Regions from separate parts of the Brevibacillus sp. HB2.2 genome, predicted to be linked through region 2. Evidence: riboswitches for the same ligand, from Rfam matches in the RefSeq annotation. Region 2 holds a riboswitch; each other region holds the start of a gene.
The links. Region 2 has a riboswitch for S-adenosylmethionine ahead of HP401_RS28065 (homocysteine synthase). Riboswitches for the same ligand answer to the same signal wherever they lie in the genome.
Positions count from the first base shown of each region.

Region 1: another riboswitch for S-adenosylmethionine. It lies ahead of HP401_RS14485 (pyridoxal phosphate-dependent aminotransferase); the one in region 2 lies ahead of HP401_RS28065 (homocysteine synthase).
Region 3: another riboswitch for S-adenosylmethionine. It lies ahead of HP401_RS04485 (sugar ABC transporter substrate-binding protein); the one in region 2 lies ahead of HP401_RS28065 (homocysteine synthase).

Region 1 covers NZ_JABSUV010000017.1:70,685-73,964, reverse strand. Annotated here, with positions in the region: gene moaC (cyclic pyranopterin monophosphate synthase MoaC) at 23-505, shown strand; gene HP401_RS14490 (MFS transporter) at 509-1,765, shown strand; SAM riboswitch class I at 1,826-1,939, shown strand; gene HP401_RS14485 (pyridoxal phosphate-dependent aminotransferase) at 2,022-3,203, shown strand.
Region 2 covers NZ_JABSUV010000061.1:3,777-7,056, forward strand. Annotated here, with positions in the region: gene HP401_RS28055 (SCO family protein) at 1-551, opposite strand, end outside; gene HP401_RS28060 (rhodanese-like domain-containing protein) at 605-916, opposite strand; SAM riboswitch class I at 1,228-1,334, shown strand; gene HP401_RS28065 (homocysteine synthase) at 1,427-2,731, shown strand; gene HP401_RS28070 (ArsR/SmtB family transcription factor) at 2,886-3,280, shown strand, end outside.
Region 3 covers NZ_JABSUV010000004.1:186,083-189,362, forward strand. Annotated here, with positions in the region: partial or broken gene HP401_RS04475 (YetF domain-containing protein) at 1-18, shown strand, start outside; gene HP401_RS04480 (ATP-binding protein) at 83-1,336, opposite strand; SAM riboswitch class I at 1,539-1,658, shown strand; gene HP401_RS04485 (sugar ABC transporter substrate-binding protein) at 1,755-2,777, shown strand; gene HP401_RS04490 (sugar ABC transporter ATP-binding protein) at 2,871-3,280, shown strand, end outside.

The DNA of each region.
Region 1 (3,280 bases), on a different contig from region 2:
ATAGAGGAGGAACGATACTCGTATGACTGATCAATTAACACATTTTAACGAACAAAATCGAGCGCGGATGGTAGACGTGTCTGAGAAGGACGTCACAAAACGGGTGGCTGTAGCCGAGAGCCAAGTCAGCATGAAACCCGAAACCCTCGCCCGAATCCGCGAAGGTCGAATCGAAAAGGGCGATGTACTCGCCGTAGCGCAGGTAGCAGGTGTCATGGCTGCCAAAAAAACGTGGGAAATCATCCCGATGTGTCATCCGCTGCCATTGACTGGCATCGACATACAGTTTGCTTTTGTAGACGAAACGACGCTTGCGATTACAGGAACCGTGAAGACGACAGGGAAAACAGGCGTCGAGATGGAGGCTTTGACCGCTGTAAGCGTAGCGGCTTTGACGGTGTATGACATGTGCAAAGCCATGGATAAAGAAATGATTATCGGTCCGACCAGTCTGCAATCCAAAACAGGCGGAAAAAGCGGCGATTTCCATCGGGGAGAGAAGTAAGCCATGAGGCAAAAGTGGGAATCTTATCCGAGCAGCATTCGTTTATTGGCGATTGCTGCCGTCATTTTTTCTACCGGAATGGCATGTATTTGGCCGCTGGTCACGATTTATATTCATAACCATCTCGGAAAGCCGCTGACTGTAGCCGGCTTCTTGTTGCTTTTAAATCAAGGCGCATTCTTGATCGGGAGTATTGTCGGCGGGATGCTGTTTGACCGCTGGGGCAAAATGCGCACCATCATTGTCGGTTCCATCGGCGTTATCCTAATTTCGCTCGGTTTAGGTGCTACGCAGGATTTTACGATTTATGTTGTGTTGCTTCTCTTGAATGGACTGTTTTATGGATTACTTTCTCCTGTGATGAATGCATTGGCCGTCGTTTTGTGGCCGGACGGAGGACGTAAAGGAATCAATCTGATTTATGTCACTCTCAATGTGGGGGTAGCTGCCGGTTCTGCGTTGGGTGGCTTCTTGGCCAGTGTGTCATTTGCCTGGACGTTTTTCGGCAATGCCATCTCACAAGTGATCGTCCTCGCTATGTTCCTACTCATTTTGCCGCGCCAGTTAAAAATGGTGGAACAACAACGCCAAAACTCGACGACTGGACAAAGCATGCCTGAGCAAGCAACTGATGATGTGCTGCGACAATCACAGCAAGAGCCAAAGGTGGTATGGGGAGCCTTGCTGCTATTATGCGGGGGGCTATTAATTAGCTGGATTGTGTATGTACAATGGACAACGGTGCTGTCAACCTATATGCAATCCTTGGGCATTTCCCTCCGTCAATACAGTCTGTTGTGGACGCTGAACGGCGGCTTGATCCTGTTTGGTCAGCCATTGATTGCCTGGGTCATTCGACGCTTTGCCCGAACGCTAAAAGCCCAAATGCTCTTGGGCGCCTATATTTTTGCCTTGTCGATGCTGATTTTGTCGCAATCAACGGCTTATGCAGGCTTTGTGGCGGGGATGTTCATCATGACGCTGGGCGAAATGCTCGTGTGGCCAGCGGTGCCAGCAGTTGCTGCACAGTTTACGCCAGAGGGACGAGAAGGCTTCATTCAAGGGCTGATTGCGGGGACTGGATCAGCTGGGCGGATGCTTGGACCACTGCTCGGCGCATTCATCTTCCAATCGATTCACGCGCAGGGACTATTGTTCGTGATGGCAGGCTTGTGTCTGTTGTCTGTTGCATTCTTCGCCTTCCACACCTCTTTTCATAAAAGAAGGCATCACGTGCCGGTACAGAATCAAGCATCTTGACACGATTTGCGTGCTCAAGTAGTATGATATAGACGAAAAAACAGTATATTCCGTGTGTTTGACTTATTCAGAGAGGTGGAGGGACTGGCCCTATGAAGCCCGGCAGCGGATCTGTTCCATGTATGGACAGATGCTGTGCCAATTCCAGCAGGATTTTTTCCTGACAGATAAGGACGTGACCAAGCTGATCTCCCCCTTTTTCTGTATGGAAAAAGGGGGTTTTACTGTATTGGCCCAAGAAAGGAATGGAAGAAAGATGCGCATTCAACCCGCCGATATGATTGATCGACTCCCTACCCAGTTTTTTGCGACCCTGGTGGCAAAAGTAAACAAGGTCATTGCGCAAGGCCATGACGTCATTAACCTGGGGCAGGGCAATCCCGATTTGCCGACACCGCCGCATATTATTGAAGAATTACAGGCGCAAGCGGCACAACCACTCCATCACAAATATCCGCCTTTTCAGGGACGCATGGAACTGAAGCAGGCAGTAGCTCATTGGTATAAGCAAGAATTTGATGTGGACCTCGATCCGGAGGAAGAAGTAGCGATTTTGTTTGGCAGTAAAACCGGACTCGTAGAGATTTGCCAAGTACTCATGAATGCAGGCGATGTTGCACTGGTTCCAGACCCAGGCTATCCGGATTATTGGTCGGGGGTTGCTGTTGTCAACGGACGGATGGTCATGATGCCGTTGAAGGCGGAAAATGACTTCTTGCCAGACTACAGCCAGCTGTCCCAGGCTGATTTGGATCGAGCCAAACTGATGTTTCTCAACTATCCGAACAATCCGACAGCAGTCAACGCACCACTTGAGTTCTATGAGGAAACCATTCGTTTTGCCCGAAAACATGAAATCGTCGTCTGCCACGACTTCGCCTACGGGGCGATCAGCTATGACGGGAAAAAGCCGGTCAGCTTCATGCAGGTTCCAGGTGCAAAAGAAGTGGGTGTAGAATTTTATACCTTGTCCAAAACGTACAACATGGCAGGCTGGCGAGTAGGTGCCATGGTAGGTAATCGCGAGCTGGTTCGTCTGATTAACCTCATTCAGGACCATTACTTCGTCAGTCTGTTCGGTGCAGTACAGATGGCGGCAGCCAAAGCGATGACGGATTCGCAACAGTGCGTCCGCGATCTCGTCACTGTCTACGAAAGCCGCCGCAATGCCTTGTACTCCAATCTGCATCGGATTGGCTGGCAGGCTCCGCCATCTCAAGGTTCGTTTTTTGCTTGGCTTCCTGTTCCAAACGGCTTCACATCTGTGGAGTTCTCTGACCTACTTTTGGAAAAAGCGCATGTCGTCGTAGCGCCAGGAAATGGCTTTGGCCCGACAGGTGAGGGTTATGTGAGAGCAGCTTTGTTATCCAATGAAGAGCGTCTCGCGGAAGCGGTTCAGCGGATTGAGCGGTTAGGGTTATTTACAAAAACAAAATAAACGCGAGGCAAATTGGCCACACTACCGTATAGATGGAGTGTGGCTTTTTTCTTCTAGAATAAAAATCATTCTCATTA
Region 2 (3,280 bases):
ATGCGAGCCGTGTGGGAATAAGAACCATCTGGCTCCTTAATGACCATCAGACCAAAATCCTTCGTTACTTTCTCTACAGCCTGAGCGTCCCCACGCAGGAACTTCCAGCCACTCTGATCTGCCTTGAACTTGGCTGCATACTCCTGCAAGACTTCCGGTGTATCGTTATCAGGGTCAAAGGAAATGGAAACAAACTCCACTTTGTCTCCGAACAGTCCCTTTTCCTTCAACTGATCTTGCAGCTTGGCCATGTTAAACGTAGTCGCCGGACAAATATCCGGGCACTTGGTAAACATAAACTCTACCAGTCGTACCTTGCCAGCACTTGAATGAAATGTATAGGTTGTTCCGTCACTGTTGTCTAAGGTGAAGTCTGCAATCGGCTTCAATACCTCGATCTTCTCTTTTGTCATGTAATTATAACCAAATACTCCGACGATAGCTAAAATGATAATACCAGCTAACACAGGAAACCAATGTTTCTTCATTGCAGATTCCTGCTGCAATTGTGCTCCTTCACTCATCGGTTGCTTCCTCCCTGCTTGTCCCATGTGTGATGCCTCCTGATTACACACGGGAGGCATTCACACTGTTTCTATCTCGTTTATTGTTCCACTTCACCTGGCCATGCGAGCATGCCGCCAACCATATTCGCCACGTCATACCCTTGTGCACTCAAATACTCTGTAGCTGTATTGCTTCTGGCACCACTGCGGCAAACCATCACAATCGGAATGTTCTTATCCAGCTCATCGATACGATGTGGCAAAAAGCCAAGTGGGATCAGCTTTGCCTCTTTAATGTGACCTGCATTCCACTCATCCACTTCACGTACATCAATGACTTGCAGTTCCTCTTTGGCTTCCAGCTTTTCCAACAGCTCTTGTGGTGTCATTTCCTTTACTCCATGGCTCATCGCTATTTATCCTCCTATATGTACGATCAGATCAGTTGTAACCACCTCCATGATATCACACGCTTTTTTACTTTTCTAACGCGAGGAGCACTTGGCTTCACCCTGCATTGATGCTCCCTATTTTCTACCATTATCTCCTATTTCGCTGCGGCAGTAGCCACACGGGATGTGAACAGCTTGAGACAAAACCGTTACAAATTAATGGCATGAGTAAGCCACCTTCATTCATATATACATAAAAACCTCCCTGATAACTGTATATTCCACATTGACAGCACGGATTTATTTTCATACAATTACGACAACAATTATTTTCATCAAGAGCGGTGGAGGGACAGGCCCTACGAAGCCCGGCAACCAGCAGACTAGCTGCATGGTGCCAATTCCTGCAGAATCCAGTGATTCTGAGAGATGAACACAAGCCCGTGCATGATCGGAGCCTTCTTCTTCTCAGGAGAATGCTCCGTTTTTTTATTCGCTGATTCCCTTATAGTAAAAGGAGAGATGGACATGTCCGATCAACAACAATGGAAGCCAGAAACACTTGCGGTACACGGTGGGCAGGAGGTTGACCCTGTAACAGGCTCACGTGCTGTTCCGATCTATCAGACGACCTCCTATGTTTTCCGCGATACGGAGCAGGCAGCCAACCTGTTTGGCCTAAAAGAGTTTGGGAACATCTATACACGCATCATGAATCCCACACAGGATGTATTCGAGAAGCGTGTTGCTCTGCTCGAAGGTGGTGTTGGTGCACTCGCGACCGCATCCGGGCAGGCTGCCATTACATTCGCCATCTTAAATATTGCACATGCGGGTGACGAGATTGTCGCTTCCAGCAGCCTCTACGGCGGTACCTACAACCTGTTCGCCCACACTCTTCCCCGCCTCGGTATCAAGGTTCATTTTGCAGATCAATCCAATCCAGAAAATTTCCGGGCCTATATCAATGAAAAGACAAAAGCCGTGTTTTGCGAGACAATCGGCAACCCGCGTATTGATGTCGCTGATATCGAGGCGATCGCCAATATCGCTCACGAGAATGGTGTGCCGTTGATCGTGGACAACACCTTTGCGACTCCGATTTTGTGCCGTCCTTTTGAGCACGGGGCTGATATCGTCGTGCACTCCACCACCAAATTCATCGGCGGCCACGGAACAGCAATTGGCGGTATCATCGTAGACTCAGGAAAATTCGACTGGAACAACGGAAAATTCCCAGGTCTGACTACTCCAGATCCAAGCTACCATGGCGTCGTCTATACAGAAGCAGTCGGTCCGCTTGCCTATATTATCAAGGCACGTGTCCAGCTCCAGCGCGATATCGGAGCAGCAGTCGCTCCGATTAACTCCTTCTTGTTCCTGCAAGGATTAGAAACTCTGCATCTGCGCATCGAGCGGCATAGCCAGAACGCCTTGGCAGTAGCCCAGTTTCTCGCCAATCACTCTGCCGTAGAGTGGGTGAGTTATCCGGGATTGGAGTCAGACTCCCAGCGTGAATTGGCCCAAAAATATTTGCCAAAAGGTGCTGGCGCGATCCTGACCTTTGGCATTCGCGGTGGCGTTGAGGCAGGAAAAACATTAATCGAGTCAGTGAAGCTGTTCTCCCATCTCGCAAATGTCGGAGATTCCAAGTCACTTATCATTCATCCAGCGAGCACAACACATCAGCAGATGACAGAAGAGGAGCAGGCAGCAGCCGGAGTGACCCCGGGACTTATACGTCTCTCAGTCGGCACAGAAGCGATCGACGATATCCTCGCTGATCTGGAGCAAGCACTACAGCGTGCGTTGCAATTATCCACGGTCGGCTAACTATATCTTTACAGAAAGAAGAATCACATGATCTCTTTGGCTAGAGATTTGTGATTCTTCTTTTCCTTTTCTCATTTCGTTCGAAAAATATTGAATTTAAAATTCGTATTTTATAAAATACATAATTATGTACAAATTCTGGAAGGATGATCACATGAAGATTTTGAACATTGGCAGTGAACGAACAACCTATCGGGTTGAGCTCTCGTATTCTCCTTTATTCGAAGCTGCCTTGGGAATCGCTGCCGCTACCTACGACCAATTGCATCACACGATGGAGCACCCTCCTGCCTACTGGCATCAACTGTTGGACGAGCTATCACCTTCTGTACGGCAAGAGGTCGAATATGCGAAGAAGCACAACACGTGGAAGACGCTTTTGCAACTACTTGATCTTTGCCCTTTCGCTGATCTGGATTCCTTTCTCTCGTATGTCAGAGAGCTCTCAATCGAACAACTCCGATACGAAGCCCTTCCTTATCTCGGTGAAAATAGGCAGGAAGCACGGCGGAAGGCTGCACAAGGAAGCAAGGATGATTGCGCCGCTTT
Region 3 (3,280 bases), on a different contig from region 2:
GAGATTGATTTGGCTATACCCCCGTTGCATCATTAGCGACCGAATGGAAAAAGGCACAGTCCCTCTGCAAAATTGCATGAAGTCACTGTGCCTTATACGGGAGCATAATGGTGAACTTGGTTCCTACTCGTGGTTTACTTGATACATTGACCGTTCCGCCAATCGCATGAATGACATGATAGGAATACGTCAATCCAAGGCCGGTCCCAGTTGTTTTCGTAGAAAAGTAAATCGTTCCGAGACGGCTAATCTGTCCTGCATCCATGCCGACACCGTTATCCTTGATGACCAACAGGGCTTTGTTTCGCTCGATGAGCAAGTCCAGGGAGACTTTTCCGTCCGAAATATCCGAGCACGCCTCGATCGCATTTTTGATGAAATTCACCAACACTTGCTTGAACTCGTCTGGATTGGCCTTGATCGTCACAGGTCTCTCAAAGTCTTGCAGCGTAAGCTCCACGTTATGCATATTGGCAAAGGGGAGCATCACCTCGCGGATGGCATGCAAATGCTCGCTAAGATTAATGATCTCATGTCGTTCCTTGAGCGGCTTGGAAATCGCAAGGTACTCGGTCAAAATGGCTTCTGTGCGTTGAACTTCATCGAGACTGATGCGAATGTATTGATCGACTTTTACCAAATTTTCCGGACATTCCTGTATTAATTTCAAAAAGCCTTTGACTGCTGTCAGCGGATTGCGAACCTCGTGTGCAAGCGATGCAGCAACATGGCTCATCGTCTGGATTTTTTCGTTTTGCGCGTGGCGGATAAACAGCTCCTTATCCGAAACGCATTTGCTGAAAAGCGACATTAATAACCAGAGGCCGAAAAAGTTTTGAATAGGAATCGCTATGGTGTAGTAAACGAGGTGTTGGGTTACATACGTGGGAAAAAAGTAATAAGTAGTCCCTAAAGCAACCGTAGAAAAAATCGCACTCGTCATAAAAAGATACAGTGTTTTCCGATAACTGGCTTTGTAGTGTCGATACAAAAAGAGTGACAAGACAAAATTGACTGTAAGGATCAGCAAGGCAACCCATGTTCCTTCGCCACCAAGGTAGTACCGATAAACCAAGGCTTCAATCAGAAGGAGCAAGGCAATCTCGATTCCGCCATAAACTAGTCCGAAAAATATGATGACATGTCGGATATCAAAAAACATGCCATTCGTGACACTTGGGGCGAAGGTCATCGCGAGAAACATGCAGGCTGAGCTGGTGATGGCAATAAAGGAACGGCTGTAGTTCCTCATTTTGTCACGGTAATAAATGTTGAAAAACACAAACGGGATAATGGCGAAAAACCATTGAAGAATAACTTCTTTTAATAGACTCATGTAGCATCCCCATCGCAAATATTTGCTAGGCTTGTATCAATCTACGATAATTCGACAAGACACAACAAAATCCCTCTTGATGTTACAGAAGAAACTGGAATATTTATCAAGAAAATTCTTTCGGTAAACCTAGTTGACAGATAGGTAATTGCCAGATTATATTCTGTATATACTTATACAAACGTTTTGAAAATAGAAACTACTCTTATCAAGAGAAGGCTGAGGGAATGGCCCTATGAAGCCCGGCAACCTAGCACGAGAGAATCCGTTCTTTCGAGCCAAGGTGCTAACTCCAACAGGTAGAATACCTGACAGATAAGAGGCGAGAATCTTGTCGATTTTTGTCCTCTTTCTCTGTGAAAGAGGATTTTTTGCTTTTCTCAAAAGTTTTGTAAAAGAAAAAAGGGGGAGCATCTCAATGAAAAAGAAACTCGGTCTGATCACATCACTTGTTTTGGTAGCTTCTGTTCTCGTGACGGCATGCGGCAGTGGGGCAACAACAGGAACCGGCAGCACAAACGGCGGTGCTTCCGGAGAGAAGGCAAAGAGAATCGCACTGATCATGCGCCAAAACGTAGGGACGTTCTCCGCTCAATACATCAATGGCGTGAAGAAAGAGGTGGAGAAAAACGGGGGCGAGTTGACCGTATTCAACGCAGATACTGATCTGGCAAAAATGGCGTCCAACCTCGATGCTGCTGTGAACCAAAGGTTTGATGGCATTCTGATCGACCATGGTACGGCAGAAGCGTTGCAGCAGGGCACGCAAAAGGCCGTGGATAAAAAAATCCCGGTTGTCCTGTTTGATACAGACATCAACATTCCGGGTGTGCCAGTTGTGGCGCAGGATGACAACAAGTTGGCAGAGCTGAGCCTGGAAAAGCTGGCGGCAGATACAAACGGCAAAGGCAACATCGTAAAAGTTTGGGTAGCTGGCTTTGCGCCAATGGAAAAACGCCAAGTGACGTACGAAGCTTTCCAGAAGAAATACCCGGACTTGAAAGAAATTGCGGCATTCGGTTCTGCTACCAACAATACGGCTCTCGATACACAAACGCAGATGGAAGCGATCTTGAAAAAGTATCCGAATAAAGGCGACATCACAGCAGTATGGGCAGCTTGGGATGAATTTGCCAAAGGGGCGACACGTGCCATCCAACAAGCAGGACGTACGGAAATCAAAGTATACTCCATCGATTTGAGCGATGAGGATCTGCAAATGATCCAGGCAGAAAACTCTCCGTGGGCAGCGACGGCAGCGGTAGACCCATCCAATATCGGACGCATCCATGCCCAAACCGTGTTCCAAAAAATCAAAGGCGAGCAAGTGCCAGACAACGTGAAGCTGAACCCAGTGCTGGTGAAACAAGAAGACCTGCCGAAGGATAAAAAAGTAACGATGGGCGACCTGTCCCAATACGTACAAGAGTGGGGCAAGTAAGAACCAAATTGGCTTTTCCCGTTGAGCTGTATCCGTCAACGGGATTTTTCCTTATAGAGGTGGGAACACGCAGGTTAACAGGAGGTGTGAAAAATGTCCACATTGCAGATGAAAGGGATGGAGAAGCAGTTTTCTGGGGTTCCTGCCCTGCGATCCGTCGATTTTGAGGTGCGCGCAGGAGAGGTTCACGCACTGCTCGGAGCCAATGGTGCGGGAAAGAGTACCCTGATGAAAATTCTCACGGGAGCGTATCAGGCAGATGGCGGTACGATCACCATCGATGGACAGGCCGTGTCGATTCAATCTCCGCAGGACGCCAAAGCACAGGGCATTCAATGTGTATATCAGGAAGTAGACACCGCCTTGATCCCGTATTTGAGTGTCGCCGAAAACATACTGGCGGACCAGCTCGTCCAGGCGAAAACCAAGGGGCTGATCAACTGGCAGAGCTTGTACAACGAAACGGAGCAGATTTTAAAAAACTTCGGCTTTTCCATTCCGGT